Regions from separate parts of the Pseudomonas sp. S09G 359 genome, predicted to be linked through region 1. Evidence: riboswitches for the same ligand, from Rfam matches in the RefSeq annotation. Region 1 holds a riboswitch; each other region holds the start of a gene.
The links. Region 1 has a riboswitch for cobalamin ahead of cobO (cob(I)yrinic acid a,c-diamide adenosyltransferase). Riboswitches for the same ligand answer to the same signal wherever they lie in the genome.
Positions count from the first base shown of each region.

Region 1 (5,525 bases):
CCAAATGTGGGAGGGGGCTTGCCCCCGATGGCGGTCTCCTTGTCAGGCAAAAATAACGCGGCCACCGCTGCCGGATTCGACGGAAAGTAAAAGTGCACGTAGGACGCAGTCATCCGCCCCTGCCGATACACCGCCTCGGCGCCGCGCCCACCATTGGGGCTCAGGCCGCGCGCGATGGGCTCCCACGCCGTGGTGGTCAAGGAATGGTGGTAGGTATGCCCGCGCAATGTGCCTTCCGGCAGCTCGACATTTTGCAGGGCCAGGGCCGCGAGTTTCTTTTGCATCACCGCGTCGCCCTGCAACAGGCCGACCAGTTCGGCGCGGGTGCCGTCGACGTCGGTGAGCGAGTCGAGCAGATAGAGCATGCCGCCGCACTCGGCGAGCAAGGGCTTGCCGGCGGCGTGATGGGCACGAATGGCGTCAAGCATCGGGGTGTTTTCCGACAAGGCCTTGTGATGCAGCTCCGGATAACCACCGGGCAGATAGAGGCTGTCGGCGTCAGGCAATTCGCGATCGTGGATCGGAGAAAAGAATTTCAGCTCGGCGCCCATCGCCCGCAGCAGGTCGAGGCTGGCGCCATAGGTAAAGGCGAAGGCTTCGTCACGCGCCACCGCAATGCGCACACCGGCCAGCAATGGCTCGGCCTCGATCACCTGTGGAGCGGCGAAGGTCACCGGTGGCGGCAACGCGACTTCACAACTGCTGCCCAGGGCTTGGGCGGCGGCGTCCAGGCGCACGTCGAGGTCATTCAGCTCACTGGCCTGCACCAGGCCGAGGTGACGGCTGGGCAGTTCGATCCCGGTTTCGCGGGACAGCGCGCCGTACCAACGCAGGCCTTCGGTGAGGCTGCCTTCGAGTAATTGCGCATGGCGCAGGGTGCCGACGCGGTTGGCCAGCACCCCGGCGAACGGCAGGTCCGGCTGGTAGCGCGCCAGGCCCAGGGCCAGTGCGCCGAAGGTCTGCGCCATGGCGGTGCCGTCGATCACGCCGAGCACCGGCACGCCAAAGTGCCGCGCCAGGTCGGCGCTGGACGGCGTACCGTCGAACAGCCCCATCACGCCTTCGATCAGGATCAGGTCGGCCTCCCCCGCTGCTTCCCACAGCAGGCGACGACTTTCCTGCTCGCCCACCATCCACATGTCCAACTGATACACCGGCGCACCGCTGGCGCGCTCGTGGATCATCGGGTCGAGGAAGTCCGGGCCGCATTTGAACACGCGTACCTTGCGCCCCAGGTTGCGGTGCAAACGGGCCAGCGCGGCGGTGACGGTGGTTTTGCCCTGGCCAGACGCCGGTGCGGCGATCAAGACAGCCGGGCAATGACGGGGCTGGTTCAAAGTTCGACGCCCTTCTGTGCCTTGATACCGGCCTGGAAGGCGTGCTTGAGCATGCCCATTTCGGTAACGGTATCGCCCATTTCGATCAGTTCAGGCTTGGCGCCACGGCCGGTGACCACCACATGTTGCATCGGCGGGCGGGCTTGCAGGTCGCTAAGCACCTGGTCGAGGTCAAGGTAACCGTGCTTGAGGGCGATGTTCAGCTCATCCAGCACCACCAGGCCAATGGCCGGGTCTTGCAGCAGCTCACGGGACACCGCCCAGGCGGCTTCGGCGGCGGCGATGTCGCGCTGGCGGTCCTGGGTTTCCCAGGTAAAGCCTTCGCCCATTACATGGAAGCGCACTTGCTCGGGGAAGCGGCGGAAAAACAGCTCCTCACCGGTGCTGTTACGCCCCTTGATGAACTGCACCACGCCGCACTGCATACCGTGGCCCATGGCCCGGGCCAGCATGCCGAACGCCGAGCTGCTCTTGCCCTTGCCATTGCCGGTGAGCACCAGCAGCAGGCCGCATTCGTTGGGGGAGTTGGCGATGCGCTCGTCGATCACGGCTTTTTTGCGCAGCATGCGTGCCAGGTGGCGTTCGTCGCGGTCGGGGGTATCGGTCATGGCAGCTCTCCGTTGGGAGTGAACAAAAACGGCGGGCAGGAAAAACACATACAGACAGCCAAGCATCGCCCACCGTGATGCTGTTGAATGGTCCAGGCCGGTCTCCGGGCTCATGAGTGGCAGGCATGCCGACGCTGCGCCTTCCCATATCTCAGGCGATACAGTGGCAAAAAGGCAGCGTTTTTCTCATTTACCGTTGCGGGGGCAGCGCCGGGATCGCGGCAGCACTGTGTACAAGTGCGCTCACTCACCGGCTTCCCTGTTTCACCCTGTCGACCCACCGGTCACAGAGCACCTGAAACAAGCGGCGAAGGTTAGTGGGTTGGGGGTGGAGCGTCAATTAAAGACGCCACAAAACCAATGTGGGAGATTGTATGGTTGAGGGGCAAGCCTCAACCATAGAATCTCCCACATTTGGATCTTTTGCCGATTCAGGGGTTACGCGCCAGATTCCCTGGCAGTACGCGCTTGGCGCTGAGGTAGGCATTCTGCCAATACGCCTTGGACAGAGTGTCCAGCTTCACCGTACCGCCGGTTTGCGGCGCATGCACAAAGCGGCCTTCGCCGACGTAGATGCCGGCGTGGCTGACCTGGGAGCCGCCACCGGTGGCGAAGAACAGCAGGTCGCCGGTTTGCAGGTTCTGCTCGCTGACATCCTGGGCACGCATCACGATCAGTTCGCGGGTGGTGCGCGGCAGGGAAATGCCCGCCGCGTCACGGTACACAAAGCCGATCAGGCCACTGCAGTCAAACCCCGAATCCGGCGTATTGCCACCCCAACGATACGGCGTGCCAACCAGGCCCAGCGCGCGGAAGAGCACATCTTCGGCTGCAGGCGAATAATTCTGGCTGGAATAGTTGAACACCGGCTTGGGCTTGACCGCGACAGGCGCGGGCGGCGGTGGTCGGCTTGCGCAGGCGCTGAGCAGCGCGGCGCAAAGGATAAGAATCAGGCGGGCCGAGGTCGACATGTGCAGAACAATCCTGGTCTGGATGCGGCTTTCGCTGCCGAACGCTGAAAACCAGAACGCGCAAGCAAAGCTCGCGCGAACGGATTACAACAATATCCAGGGATTCTAGCGCTTACACGTCAAACTTCAAGTATCACTTTAAGTTTACTTGCTAGCGGTAACCGTAGTCGGGGCCATCGCGAGTGCGCGCTTGGCTTCGATGAAGGTTTTGCTCCAGTAGCTGTCACCCAGGCTATCGACCCGGACACCACCACTGCGGCGGCTGCTGGAGTGGATAAACTGGTTATCGCCCAGGTAGATACCGGCATGGCTGACACGACCACGGCCTGCAGTACTAAAGAAAAGCAGATCACCCGGCTTGAGGTTGTTGCGTGCGACCAACGGTGCTTTCACGTTGATCATTTCGCGGGTGGAGCGTGGCAGGTTCATGCCAGCTTCTTCACGAAACAGGTAGCCGATGAAACCACTGCAGTCGAAACCGGCTTCAGAGGTACCGCCAAAACGGTAACGGGTACCGATCAGGGACATGCCGCGTTCGAGGATGCTGTCGGCCAGGACTGGAAGCTGGTAAGGCTTGTTGCCGCCGAAGTTGGCGAGTTCGTTCTCAGTGGCCTGCTCTTCTTTATAAAGAGCGTCCTCATAGACAGTGGAGGACTGCGCTGCGACGAATTTTGCCTGGGATTGTTGTTGAGGTTTTTGCTGCTCAACCACCTGTTGAGGGTGGGAGGCGCAACCAAACAACAGGGTAACGAGTGCGAGAGGCACGAGGGGTGCGAAGCGATTTAGCATGGGCACGACCGTGGCTGATATGTAAAGAAGCCGAGACTATGCCCTCTATCACATCGATTTGCAAATTCAATCGTGATCTATGTGACTTCTTGTTTGGACTATGACATCTAAGCCCTTAACACCCTATGCAACCCATTTGCGTGGCCAAACCGGCCCAAACGCGGGTTTTCTGACGCCTGGAATTTGCCAAAAGCCCCGTAAACAAAGGCTTGGCTACCAGCCGAGGGTTTCCTTGAGGAAGGGAATCGTCAGCTTGCGCTGAGCCTGCAACGAGGCTTGATCGAGCTGTTCGAGCAAATCGAACAAGGCGCTCATGCTGCGGGTACCACGCGTGAGAATGAAGTGCCCGACTTCGTCGGTGAGGTGCAGGCCGCGACGCGATGCGCGCAACTGCAGGGCGCGCAATTTATCTTCGTCGGACAAGGGGCGCATCTGAAAGATCAGCGCCAGGGTCAGGCGCGATTTGAGGTCGGCCAGCTTGACCGGCAGCTCACGCGGCGAGGTGGACGCGGCAATCAGCAGGCGCCGGCCGCTGTCACGCAAGCGGTTGAACAGGTGAAACAGCGCCTCTTCCCACTCCGCCTTGCCAGCGATGGCCTGCAGGTCGTCCAGGCACACCAGTTCGTACTGCTCAAGCTGATCGAAGATGCCGATACCGCGGTCCATCAACTCAGCCAGCGGCAAGTAAACCGCCGGCTCGCCCATCTGCTCGAAACGCAGGCACGCCGCCTGCAACAGGTGGGTACGCCCCACGCCGTGCTTGCCCCACAGATAGATCAGGCTTTCGGTCCACCCGGCGTCGGCTTCGCAGAGCCGCTCGACATAGCCGAGTGCAGCGGCATTGGCGCCTGGGTAGTAGTTGATAAAGGTGGCGTCATCACGCAGACGCACACCTAAGGGCAGCTGAATCGGTTTCATGCTGACTGAACGGCTCCAAACGAACCGTTAGTGGCCTCTGTGTAAAGTTTGCAAAGTTTATACCCGTGACGCCGGGCGCACAATGCAGCAGACCACAAGCAAAATCAAAGGTTTGCGTTAACTTGGCGGTTTTGCGCAAATAGTTTGACAGCCTATCGCCATAAACTACAAACCCGGCCGAAGCCGGGTTTGTGACGCAGCGGTTACAGGTCCGGGTCTTCGACGCCCGTATACACATCCGAATCCTTGTATAGATCATGCACATGGCGCACCAGCACCATGATCACCGCCGCCACCGGCAGCGCCAGCAGGATCCCGGTAAAGCCGAACAGCTCACCGCCCGCCAGGATCGCAAAGATCACCGCCACCGGGTGCAGGCCAATCCGATCGCCGACCAGTAATGGCGTCAGCACCATGCCTTCGAGGGCCTGGCCGACCATGAACACCGCGACAATCCCCAGCATCGGGTACAGGTCGCCGCCGAACTGGAATAGCCCGGCAACCAACGCCGCACCGATACCGATCACAAAGCCCATGTACGGCACGATAGCCGCCAGGCCGGCAATCAAGCCGATCAACAGGCCCAGCTCCAAGCCAATAGCCATCAAGCCGGCCGCGTAGATGATCCCCAGGGCCAGCATCACCAGCAGTTGGCCACGCACGAACGCGCCGAGCACCTCATGGCATTCGCCGGCCAGGGACACGATGCGCTCTTCGTTGTTGCGCGGCAGCAGGCTGCGGATCTTGGCCATCATGATGTCCCAGTCACGCAGCAGGTAGAACGCTACCACCGGGATCAGCACCAGGTTGGTCAGCCAGCCGATCAGCGCCAGGCTGGAGGCGGTCGCCTGGCTGAGCACCACACCGACGATATCGGTGGTCTGGCCCATATGCTCGCTGAT
Region 1 covers NZ_CP025263.1:4,967,987-4,973,511, forward strand. The annotation lists gene CXQ82_RS22640 (cobyrinate a,c-diamide synthase) at 1-1,337, opposite strand, end outside; gene cobO (cob(I)yrinic acid a,c-diamide adenosyltransferase) at 1,334-1,945, opposite strand; cobalamin riboswitch at 2,023-2,259, opposite strand; gene CXQ82_RS22650 (C40 family peptidase) at 2,377-2,916, opposite strand; gene CXQ82_RS22655 (C40 family peptidase) at 3,061-3,705, opposite strand; gene hda (DnaA regulatory inactivator Hda) at 3,919-4,623, opposite strand; gene CXQ82_RS22665 (AI-2E family transporter) at 4,827-5,525, opposite strand, start outside.

Region 2 (5,525 bases), 290 kb from region 1:
CATGCTGATCGGCGTCAACGGGTTGCGCAGCTCATGCGCCACCATCGCCAGGATACTTTTCTGCTGGCCCAGCGCGCGCTCGGCCGTGGCCTGCAGGTCTTGAGCGCTGAGCGCAGCAATGACCAACTGCGCATTCGCCTCGCGAAGCTCCTGGTACAAACGCTGTTCTTCCACGCGTGGCGGGCTGGCCGCGTCGGATTGCGCGAGCAGGATCGCCACGACCAGTTGCTGGTTGGCCTCGATCACTTGCTCGACCTGCTGGGTATCCACCAGGCGGCTGCTGACGTCACTCAGTTGCTGTTGCAGGGCGGCGAGCACGGCGCGGGCCTCGACGGTTTTCTGGCCAAGCAGGAACAGCTCGTGGGCCGCTGTATTCAGCTCACTGTCATTCTTGCCGCCGGTTTCACTCATGAGCCGGGCTCACACATGTTTGTCTCCCGTCGAAACCTGTTTGGTCGGGCGCCCACCCAACAAGCCTTCCTGCTCCGGCAACATGTCGCGAATCTGCAGGCCGTTATCGTCGATGTAGTACTGGCGCAGTTGATCCGAGTGAGCGCTGGCGCGAACCTTGACCACCGCCATGATGCGCAGCAAGCGGCTCTCTACTTCGATGTAGCGCTGCACGATGATCGCATCGGTGAGGAACGCCGTGCCGTAGGGGCTGAAACGCAGGTCGGTGTAACGGTCTTCCAGCTCCGATGTCATCAACACGCTGACCCCGGCCCCGGTCAACGCGGTGACCATGCGCGACAACGACTCGCGGAAATCCGCGCGAAAGGTCGGCGCCAGCGCCAGTTCAAAGCCCGACAGCGAATCGATCACCACGCGGGAGGCGTTCAAGCGGCTGATCTCACCGAGCAGCAGTTGCACGATCTCGTCAATCGACAGGTCCGGCGCGCGGCTGTCCACCAGGCCCACCTGCCCATTCTTGATCAACTCGGCCAACTGCGGGTTCTGCGAATGATTGGGCCGCTGCTCGAAGACGGCGATGACCCCGGTCTCACCGTTGCGCGCGCCCTCGGCCAGAAAGGTCGCGGCCAGAATGCTCTTGCCCGAGCCCGACGGCCCGGCCACCAGCAGCGAATAGCCGCGAGGCAGGCCGCCGCCGAGCATTTCATCAAGGGCCGGCACGCCCATTTTCAGGCGCGTGATCGGGAACGTCGGCGGCACTTCAACCGACCGGTTGAGGGCGGCCGGCGGGAACACCTTGATCCCCGAAGTGGCAATCCGGAAAGTGTGCAGCCCCGGCAAGGTCGGTTGGCCGCGCATTTTCATGATTTCCATCTTGCGCACCATCGAATTGCGCTCGACGCTCTGCCGCAGCCAGATCAGGCCGTCTGCCACAGTGAAGATCGGATTGGTGTCGGTTTCGGTGAAATACTCGCCGATCAGGAAGGTCGTCGCCTGCCACGTCGTCATCAACATGCCCAGTTGCTGGATGAACTGCGGCAAGTTGTTGTTGGGGTTGTGCTGGGTCTGGCTGGCCAGCACCACGGAGCGGAACGAATCGACGAAGACCAGCGACGGCGAATGCGCCTCGACCTCACTGACGATGCGCCGCAACACTTCGTCCAGATCACCGGCCAGGGTGTCGTCTGCCAGGTTGATATAGCGAATCGACTGGTTGATGGCTTCATCGTCGAAGAAATCGAACTGCTGCTGATAACGCAGCATCTTCAGCGGCGGCTCCCCGAGCACGGTAAAGAACAGCGCCGGGCGCTCGGGCGTGGCCAGGGCGAACATCATCTGGTGCGCGAGGGTGGTTTTGCCACATCCCGGAGGGCCGGCGATGAGGTTGAACGAAAACTCCGGCAGGCCACCGCCCAGGACCTCGTCCAGTCCTGGCACACCCGTGGCCAGACGGTTGATAGTCACTTTGGTGCTCATGGCGAAATTTCCTGCGAAGAGGTGTCGCTCGAAGGAGGCAGCCACACACCCACCAGCAAACGTGCGGTGAGTGAAGGCCCGATCAGCGTGGTCAGGAGTTCGTAGAGGGTTGTCAGCAACACCTCACCGAAAAACCGCGCATCGGTCTCGTTTTGCTCGACGAGAACGGATTTGAGGGCAAGCAGATCCATCGCCGCCGGCACGCTGTCATAGCTGACGGCCAGGCGTGGATGGTTGGCGACGCACAGATGGAAGCTGCGCCGGTACAGCGCGGCAACGCCCTGCTGGCCGATTATGGGCGCCAGTGCTGCGTCCATATCCTGCAAAATCGAAACAATCGCCTCGGCGATGCTTGCAGTGTCAGCGTGCGGACCAACGCGGTGCACCAGAGTAGCTACAATCCGGCGGCTCTCTTCGCTAAGCGTGGGCATGTCTGACTGATTTCTGATGAACAGAGACTGATGGTACACCCTAAGCCGAGGTTTAGAGACCCCATCCGGGCCCGCGGGCCAAATGCGTACGGATGAGGTTCCCCCGGCCAGCCACGATCGACTACCATACCGCGCCGGTTCCCATACGGGACTAATAGGGAATTCGAAACGCGGTACACCGCGCCAATCGAAACTGCCCCCGCAACTGTAGGTGCTGAGCCTGCTCCTTGACGCCACTGGGCCTTGCCCGGGAAGGCCGGAGCGTGGCGACGACGCATCAGTCAGGAGACCTGCCGGCCGAGTAAGAACACTAACCGGCGGGGTGTCCGGGAAGGACGTCCTTGCCCTGCCCGCTCGGCAGCGCTCGAGGGTGTGTTTCCAAGCCGTACCGCCCCTGCTTCACCTACGGCTTTACGGAGATAGCCCCATGCTGCCACGCGTTACCGCCCTGATCACCGGCCTGGGTTTCTGTGCCCTGGCCCACGCGGCACCGACTCACTACCCGCTGACCGTCGAGAACTGCGGCATCAACGTGACCTTCCAGCAAGCCCCTGCACGCAGCGTGACCATCGGCCAGGCTGCCACCGAGATGCTTTACGCCTTGGGCGTGGGCGACAAAGTGGTCGGCACCTCGCTGTGGTTCAACAACGTGCTGGCGCAGTACAAGGCCCTGAACGATGGCATCGAACGCCTGGCCAATAACGAGCCGAGCTTCGAAGCGGTGATCGCCAAGCGCCCGCAACTGGTGGCGGCCGAGCTGGAATGGGTGGTCGGCCCGCAGGGCGTGGTGGGCACGCGCGAGCAGTTCCATGAGTTGAACATCCCCACCTACCTGCTGCCCTCCGACTGCGAAGGCAAGGACAACCTGGTGGGCGCCGACGGCACGCGGCTGGAGCCGTTCCGCATCGAGACCATCTATAAAAGTATCAGCCAACTGGCGCAGATCTTCGACGTGCAGGACCGCGGCCAGCAGTTGAACGACGAGCTCAAGGCGCGCCTGGCCAAATCCGTCGCCACCGTGCAGAGCAAGGGCCTCAAGCAGGCCAGCGCGTTGGTGTGGTTCTCCAGCTCCGAGATGGCCAGCGACCCGTATGTGGCCGGCCACAAGGGCATCCCGGAGTTCATCCTGCAAACGCTCGGCCTGACCAATGTGGTGCAGTCCGATGAAGAGTGGCCCGCCGTCGGCTGGGAAACCATCGCCAAGGCCAACCCGACCTTTTTGGTGATCGCACGTATGGACCGTCGCCGCTACCCCGCCGACGACCATGAAAAGAAACTCGCCTTCCTGCGCAGTGACCCGCAACATGGACGCGGTGAAAAACAACCGCATCATCATCCTCGATGCCCTGGCGTTGCAGGCCAGCATCCGCATGTTCGACGGCCTTGAACAACTGGCCACGGCCATCGACGGCTACGACCTGCGCAAATGAGTACAGGCGTGATCCGAACCCTACTCGCCCTGGCCCTGCTGCTGATCGCCGTGCTCGCCGGCGTGGCCATCGGCGAAACCGCCATCTCACCCCAGGTGGTGCTGCAGGTGCTCGCCAACAAACTTTGGGGCGCCAGTTACGTGCTGGACCCTATCGATGAGGGCGTGGTGTGGAACTACCGCCTGACCCGCGCCCTGGTCGCCGCCGCGTGCGGTGCCGGGTTGGCAACCTGTGGGGTGATTCTGCAGTCGTTGCTGCGCAACCCGCTGGCCGACCCGTACCTGCTGGGCATCAGCGCCGGCGCCTCGACCGGCGCGGTGTTGGTGGCGCTGATGGGCGTGGGCGGCGGTTTGATCTCGTTGTCGGCCGGTGCATTTGTAGGCGCCATGGCCGCCTTTGCCTTGGTAATTCTGCTCGCGCGGGCCAGCGGCTCCGTGAGCGGCACCGGGCAGATCATCCTCGCGGGCATCGCCGGTTCGCAGCTGTTCAATGCCCTCACCGCGTTCCTGATCACCAAGTCGGCCAGTTCCGAACAGGCGCGCGGCATCATGTTCTGGTTGCTCGGCAACCTCAGCGGCGTGCGCTGGCCCTCTGTGTGGCTGGCGGTGCCGGTGGCGGTCATCGGCCTGGCGGTGTGCCTGTGGCACCGGCGCGCGCTGGATGCGTTCACTTTCGGCAGCGACTCGGCGGCGTCCCTTGGCATCCCGGTACGTCGCGTGCAATTTGTGCTGGTGGGTTGCGCGGCGCTGGTCACGGCGGTGATGGTCTCGATTGTCGGCTCCATCGGTTTTGTCGGCCTGGTGATCCCCCACGCTGTGCGCCTGCTGCTTGGCACCGGGCACTCGCGTTTGCTGCCGGCCAGTGCGCTGGGGGGCGCGCTGTTTCTGATTGCCGCCGATGTGCTGTCACGCACGCTGATCAAGGGCCAGGTGATTCCGGTGGGCGTGGTCACCGCCCTGGTCGGTGCGCCAGTGTTTGCGTTGATTCTGATTGGCCGGAGAAACCCCCGATGAGCGTACTGAGCTGCAGCGGCTTGGGCTTCAAGGTGCGCGAGGCTGAGTTGCTGTGCGATATTCACCTGGACGTCGAGCAGGGCGAAACCCTCGGCATCGTCGGCCCGAACGGCTCCGGCAAATCCACCCTGCTCAAACTGCTCGCCGGCCTGCGGGCGCCCGCATCGGGCCAGGTGCAGCTTGGCGGTAAGCGCCTGGGCGAGCTGTCGCGCCGCGCCATCGCGCAACAGCTGGCGGTGGTGGAGCAACAGGCCGACACCGACGACGCCATCCGCGTCTTCGACGCCGTGGCGCTGGGCCGCACGCCCTGGCTGTCGGCGTTGAGCCCGTGGTCCGACGAAGATGACGCCATCGTGCGCCAGGCCCTGCACGATGTGGACGCCACGCACCTGAGCACACGCGCCTGGCGCAGCCTCTCCGGCGGCGAACGCCAGCGTGTGCACATCGCCCGCGCCCTGGCGCAGCGGCCGCAGATTCTGTTACTGGATGAGCCGACCAATCACCTGGATATCCAGCACCAGCTGGCGATATTGAAAGGCGTGCAGGCGCTGCCGGTGACCACGCTGATTGCGCTGCATGACCTTAACCAGGCCCTGACCTGTGACCGCCTGGCCGTGCTCGATCGCGGGCGGTTGGTGGCGTTGGGCAAGCCGTTGGAAGTACTCACGCCGCAGCGGCTGCAGGACACGTTCGGGGTGCAGGCGCATTACCTGACGGACCCGTTTGATGGGGCGCAAATATTGCGATTGCGCTCCAACTGACAC
Region 2 covers NZ_CP025263.1:4,674,061-4,679,585, forward strand. The annotation lists gene CXQ82_RS21260 (HAMP domain-containing sensor histidine kinase) at 1-411, opposite strand, end outside; gene CXQ82_RS21265 (ATPase domain-containing protein) at 421-1,887, opposite strand; gene CXQ82_RS21270 (hypothetical protein) at 1,884-2,318, opposite strand; cobalamin riboswitch at 2,437-2,631, shown strand; partial or broken gene CXQ82_RS21275 (ABC transporter substrate-binding protein) at 2,746-3,748, shown strand; gene CXQ82_RS21280 (iron ABC transporter permease) at 3,757-4,761, shown strand; gene CXQ82_RS21285 (ABC transporter ATP-binding protein) at 4,758-5,522, shown strand.
Region 2: another riboswitch for cobalamin. It lies ahead of CXQ82_RS21275 (ABC transporter substrate-binding protein); the one in region 1 lies ahead of cobO (cob(I)yrinic acid a,c-diamide adenosyltransferase).

Region 3 (5,525 bases), 2.2 Mb from region 1:
CGAGGCTTATCGCTATCAGCCGGGGCTGGATACCGTGACTATTTATCCTGGGGTGCTCAGTAGCTATCCGAATTTCATGTTCAATATCCCGGCCGGGGACGTGCCGCAGTTTGTTGCCGAAATGGAGCGGGCCAAGGATGCCAAGCGTTTTGAGGCGATTGTCAACCGCTGGGGCGTACGCCGCAGCCACCCGTTGTTCTGGCAGTATTTCCACGATTTGTCGCAGTACATTCGTGAAACCACGCCGGTGGAAGAGGGGGTGTTGGACATGAATCGGTATGAGAATTTGTGAGTGGGTTGTTGAGTGCGTATCCGCCATTGCCTAAATAACGGATATGTACTCAGCACTCCACGCGGCCAAAAACTATCCCGACAAAAACACTAGGACTTTGTACCTCGGTAATAATTTGGCGTAAACTGCCGGCAAGCCTGTGAGGAGTTTCCATGACTGCCATAACCATTACCGACGCCGCCCACGATTACCTGGCTGACCTGCTGTCCAAGCAGAACACCCCAGGTATCGGTATCCGCGTCTTTATCACCCAGCCCGGCACCCAATACGCCGAGACTTGCATTGCCTACTGCAAGCCTGGGGAAGAGAAACCTGAAGACACCGCCCTGGGGCTGAAAAGCTTCACCGCCTACATCGATGCCTTCAGCGAAGCCTTCCTTGACGACGCCGTGGTCGACTACGCCACCGACCGTATGGGCGGCCAGTTGACCATCAAGGCGCCCAACGCCAAGGTGCCGAACGTCAACGCCGACAGCCCGGTGAACGAGCGCATCAACTACTACCTGCAAACCGAAATCAACCCGGGGCTGGCCAGCCACGGCGGCCAGGTCAGCTTGATCGACGTGGTTGAAGACGGCATCGCCGTGTTGAAGTTCGGTGGCGGCTGCCAGGGCTGCGGCCAGGCGGACGTGACCCTGCGCGAAGGTATCGAGCGCACCCTGCTGGAGCGTATTCCGGAGCTTAAGGGTGTGCGTGACGTGACCGACCACACGCAGAAAGAAAACGCTTACTACTGAGTAAGGCGTTCACTGCGAACAAAAAAACGGCGCCCCGTGAGCGCCGTTTTTTATGCTTGTATTTCAAATGGTTACGCTATCTTCCTAACAAAGCAGATCAACTGTGGGAGGGGGCTTGCCCCCGATAGCGGTGTGTCAGTCGCCTCATGAGTAGCCTGATACATCGCCATCGGGGGCAAGCCCCCTCCCACATTTTGTTTTGTATTTAGTCAATTAAATCAGTGTCTTGTCTAGTTTTTATAAAGTAAAAACTCATGGGCGATAGAGATGCGCATGCCCAGCCCGATACAGCGATGATTCACTGAAATTGTCACTGGCCAACACCCGTCCCACCACAATCAGCGCCGTGCGCTTGAAACCTTTGGCCGCGACTTTTTCAGCGATATCGCTGAGGGTGCCAATCGCCCAATCCTGATCCGGCCAAGTTGCGCGGTGCACCACGGCAATCGGGCAATCTGCGCCATAGTGCGGCAGCAGTTCGGCGACGATCTTCTCCAGATGGTTGACCCCCAGGTGAATCGCCATGGTCGTGCCGTGCTGCGCCAGGCTGTCGAAGGCCTCGCCGGCGGGCATGCTGGTTTTGTCGGCATAGCGGGTCAGGATCACGCTCTGGGCGATATCCGGCAACGTCAGTTCGGCCTCCAGCAACGCTGCGCACGCGGCCACCGCCGTAACGCCGGGGATGATCTGGAACGGGATACCCAGCTCACGTAGCAGGCGGATCTGCTCGCCAATCGCGCCGTACAGGCTCGGGTCGCCGGAGTGCACGCGGGCCACGTCCTGGCCTTTTGCGTGCGCCGCCTTGATCAGGTCAATAATCTGTTCCAGGTGCAGCGCTGCGCTGTTGACCACCTGTTCAGCCTGATGCCCCTCCAGTACCGCCGCCGGCACCAGCGAGCCGGCATAGATGATCACCGGGCAACTACGGACCAGCCGCTGGCCTTTGACGGTGATCAATTCCGGGTCGCCGGGGCCGGCGCCGATGAAGTAGACGGTCATGCAAAATTCCTGTCGAAAAACGGGCGAGCATGAAGACTGCTCATGTTCGCAAAGGGCGATTATCGAGGTTTTAGCCGGCGCAGGCCAACGCAAAGGTGGCCTGGGCGTTTTTTTGGCGAGTGATCAGCAGGCGGGCAGGGGCGTCGGCGAGGTTTTCGGCGAGGGCCAAGGCGGCGCTTTCGGCGATGCCGTAGCAGCCAGTATGGGTGAATGCGACGGCCGATTTATGGCTCAAGCGGCTTTCATACACGGCTAATTGCTCGACGCTGAAGCACTGCAAGGGCAGCTGCAGGCGCTCGGCCAGCGCGAGCAGCCCCGGCTCATCCTGCTTCAGATCGACGCTCGCCAGCGCGGTAATGCGCTGGCGGTCGATCCCACCTTCGGCCAGGGCGCGGTCAAACAGCGCCAGCAGGGTGTGCACTTCGCAGCCCCGCTGGCAGCCCAGGCCGACCACCAGGGTCATGCCGAGTAGTGGTCGTCGCGGTTGCGGCGGAACAGCCAGGCGCTGATCAGGCCCAGGGCCAGCCAGAACACCACGTTGGTCAGCTGCGACGCGATCTTGAACTGCGCTTCCAGTGCTTCCGGGGCCAGCATCGAATGCACTTCCGGTTGTGGCGCACCGATCACGTGGGGCACGGCCAGGATCGCCACGCCCAGCACTTTGAGCAGCCAGTTGCGGCCGAACACCAGCAGCGCAATGCCGACGGCGGTAGAGGCGGCGGTACCGATCCACCAGATCTGGCGTTGCGCCAGGTCGGCAGCGGCGGTGCCCGGCAACTCCGGCGGCAGGCCCAGGGTGGGCGCCAGCACGAAGGTGGCGTAGCCGGCCAGGCCCCACAGCAGGCCTTGGGCGGTGCGGGTCGGGGTGCGCAGGGTGTAGAGGCCCGCCAGCATCAGGGCAAAGCCGACGGCGACCACCAGGTTGCCACCGGTGGTGGACAGCACGCGCTGCCAGCCGTCTTGCGGCTCCCAGGCCTCGGCGTCATGGCTGTGCTCGGCGGCGCCAGCGGCGTGTGCATGGGCCACTTCGGTGGCGGCCGGGGCGTTTTCAAAGGTTTCCGCCTGCAGGATCAACGGGGCGACCCAGAAACTTTGCAGCAGAGTCAGCAGCAGGGCGGCCAACAGGCCGGTGAAGCCTGCGGTTTGGGCAATACGCTTGATCATGTCGGCAGGCCTCAGTGGCACGGGAACGCGGCGCTGTGGCGGGTATCGTGAGCGGCGTTGTGCACCGCCTCGATATGCGAGAAACCGGCGAAATACACCAGGCACGCACCGAGGATCGACGCACCGATGGCGGCGGTCAGGCGCTGGCTCAGGGTTGAGGTGCTGCTGGCGGTGTGCGAAGTGCTGCTGATGATCGACATGGCGCGTCCCTTACGAGTGTCAGGGTGCACAGGCGCATGAAAACCCCGCGAGCCAGGCACGCAGGGTTCTGAACAGCGCCCGCCCACCGCGGGTTTGTTATCTGAATTTTTCGGGCCGGTCTCCGGGCTTGCGAGGGGATTCTGGTTAGAGTCCTGAAAGCATCGCCTTCCCATGCACGTGCACAGTGGCCATGACGCTTCGCTCGCTTACCGTTGCGGGGGCAGCACCGGACTTACCATAGACCATGGCTCACCGGTTTCCCGTTTCACCCCGTGAGGGGCACCCGAAACAAGATGTGTAGGAGAGCATGGGCGGGCGACGGTAGTCAAATGCAGCGTGCCCCTGTAGCCTTGCACCTTCGAGGTTCTTCGGCCCAGGCCGGAGCTAAGAAGGGAACGCGGTTCAAGCCGCGGCTGCCCCCGCAACTGTGAAGGGTTCAGTTGACTGCCACGCCACTGCCGATACGGCGGGAAGGCGCAGCCAGCGCCGGTCGCAAGACCCGTAAGCCCCAAGCCAGGAGACCTGCCTCGCAACCGATTTTCTACTTTAACCGGGCGGGGTGATCCGGTGACGAAATCCGCTTCTGCGCGCCGCCGCAGGGCCTATCGTCCCGTATGCCCGCCCCAAAGGGCATCCGATGAAAACACTGGCCAAACTCCCCGTCACCATCGTTACCGGCTTCCTCGGCTCGGGCAAGACCACGTTGCTGCGCCACATGCTCGACAACGCCCAGGGCCGTCGCATTGCCGTGATCGTCAACGAATTCGGCGAGTTGGGCATCGACGGTGAAATCCTCAAGCAATGCTCCATTGGCTGCACCGAGGAAGAAGCCAACGGCCGCGTGTACGAGCTGGCCAACGGCTGCCTGTGCTGCACCGTGCAGGAAGAGTTCTTCCCGGTGATGCGCGAGCTGGTTGCCCGCCGTGGTGACCTCGACCATATCCTCATCGAAACCTCCGGCCTGGCCCTGCCAAAACCCTTGGTGCAAGCCTTCCAGTGGCCGGAAATCCGCAGCGCCTGCACGGTTGATGCGGTGATCACCGTAGTCGACAGCCCGGCCGTGGCCGCCGGCACCTTCGCCGCGTTCCCGGACCAGGTGGATGCCCAGCGCAAGCTCGACCCGAACCTGGATCACGAATCGCCGCTGCACGAACTGTTCGCCGACCAACTGGCCAGCGCCGACCTGGTGATCCTGAATAAATCCGACCTGATCAGCGCCGAAGACCTGGCCCGCGTGCGTCTGGAAGTCGCTGAAGAACTGCCGCCTGCGGTGAAGATCATCGAAGCCAGCAGCGGTCGCCTGCCGCTGGACGTGCTGATCGGCCTGGGCGCCGGCTCCGAGGAGCATATCGACGGTCGCCACAGCCATCACGATCATCACCACGAAGGTGAAGACGACCACGACCACGACCACGACGCCTTCGATTCCATCTCCATTGACCTGCCCCAAGCCGACGAAGCGCTGCTGCTCGACGCCTTGACCCAACTGGTGGTGCAACACGGCATCCTGCGCGTCAAAGGCTTCGCTGCCATCCCGAACAAGCCGATGCGCCTGCTGATCCAGGGCGTGGGCACGCGCTTCGACAAGCACTTCGACCGTGCCTGGGGCGCTGACGAAGCCCGCATCACGCGGCTGGTGCTGATCGGCCAGGAGCTGGACGCGGCAGGCCTTGAAGCGCAATTGCGCGCTGCCCTCAGCGTTTAACCCATGCACCTGCTCAGGACTCAGCCCGGTGGTTTTGTCTCGGACGACAATATTGCCGACCTTGGACAAACTCCCGCCGAGCTGGTGATCCTCTGCAGCGGTGATTCCAGCCTGGCACTGCTGGCCGAAGCGGCGCAGCAGTTGCCCGAGGATTACCCCAGTTTCCGCCTGGCCAACCCGATGCAGGTGCAGAACCACGCCTCGGTCGACTTGTACGTCGACGAGGTGCTGCGCCACGCCAAGGTCATCCTGATTTCGCTGCATGGCGGCATCGGTTATTGGCGTTACGGTATCGAGCGGTTGGTGGAATTGGCCGAGCGCGGCGTGCAGCTGATCCTGGTGCCGGGCGATGACCGCCCCGACCCGGAACTCAGCGGCCTGAGTACCGTGGGTGTCGAGGCGCGCGACCGTCTGTGGCACTACCTGC
Region 3 covers NZ_CP025263.1:2,814,420-2,819,944, forward strand. The annotation lists gene CXQ82_RS12630 (fatty acid cis/trans isomerase) at 1-292, shown strand, start outside; gene nfuA (Fe-S biogenesis protein NfuA) at 445-1,029, shown strand; gene cobM (precorrin-4 C(11)-methyltransferase) at 1,282-2,028, opposite strand; gene CXQ82_RS12645 (cobalamin biosynthesis protein) at 2,099-2,491, opposite strand; gene CXQ82_RS12650 (CbtA family protein) at 2,488-3,192, opposite strand; gene CXQ82_RS12655 (CbtB-domain containing protein) at 3,204-3,392, opposite strand; cobalamin riboswitch at 3,488-3,695, opposite strand; cobalamin riboswitch at 3,738-3,938, shown strand; gene cobW (cobalamin biosynthesis protein CobW) at 4,031-5,098, shown strand; gene cobN (cobaltochelatase subunit CobN) at 5,102-5,525, shown strand, end outside.
Region 3: another riboswitch for cobalamin. It lies ahead of CXQ82_RS12655 (CbtB-domain containing protein); the one in region 1 lies ahead of cobO (cob(I)yrinic acid a,c-diamide adenosyltransferase).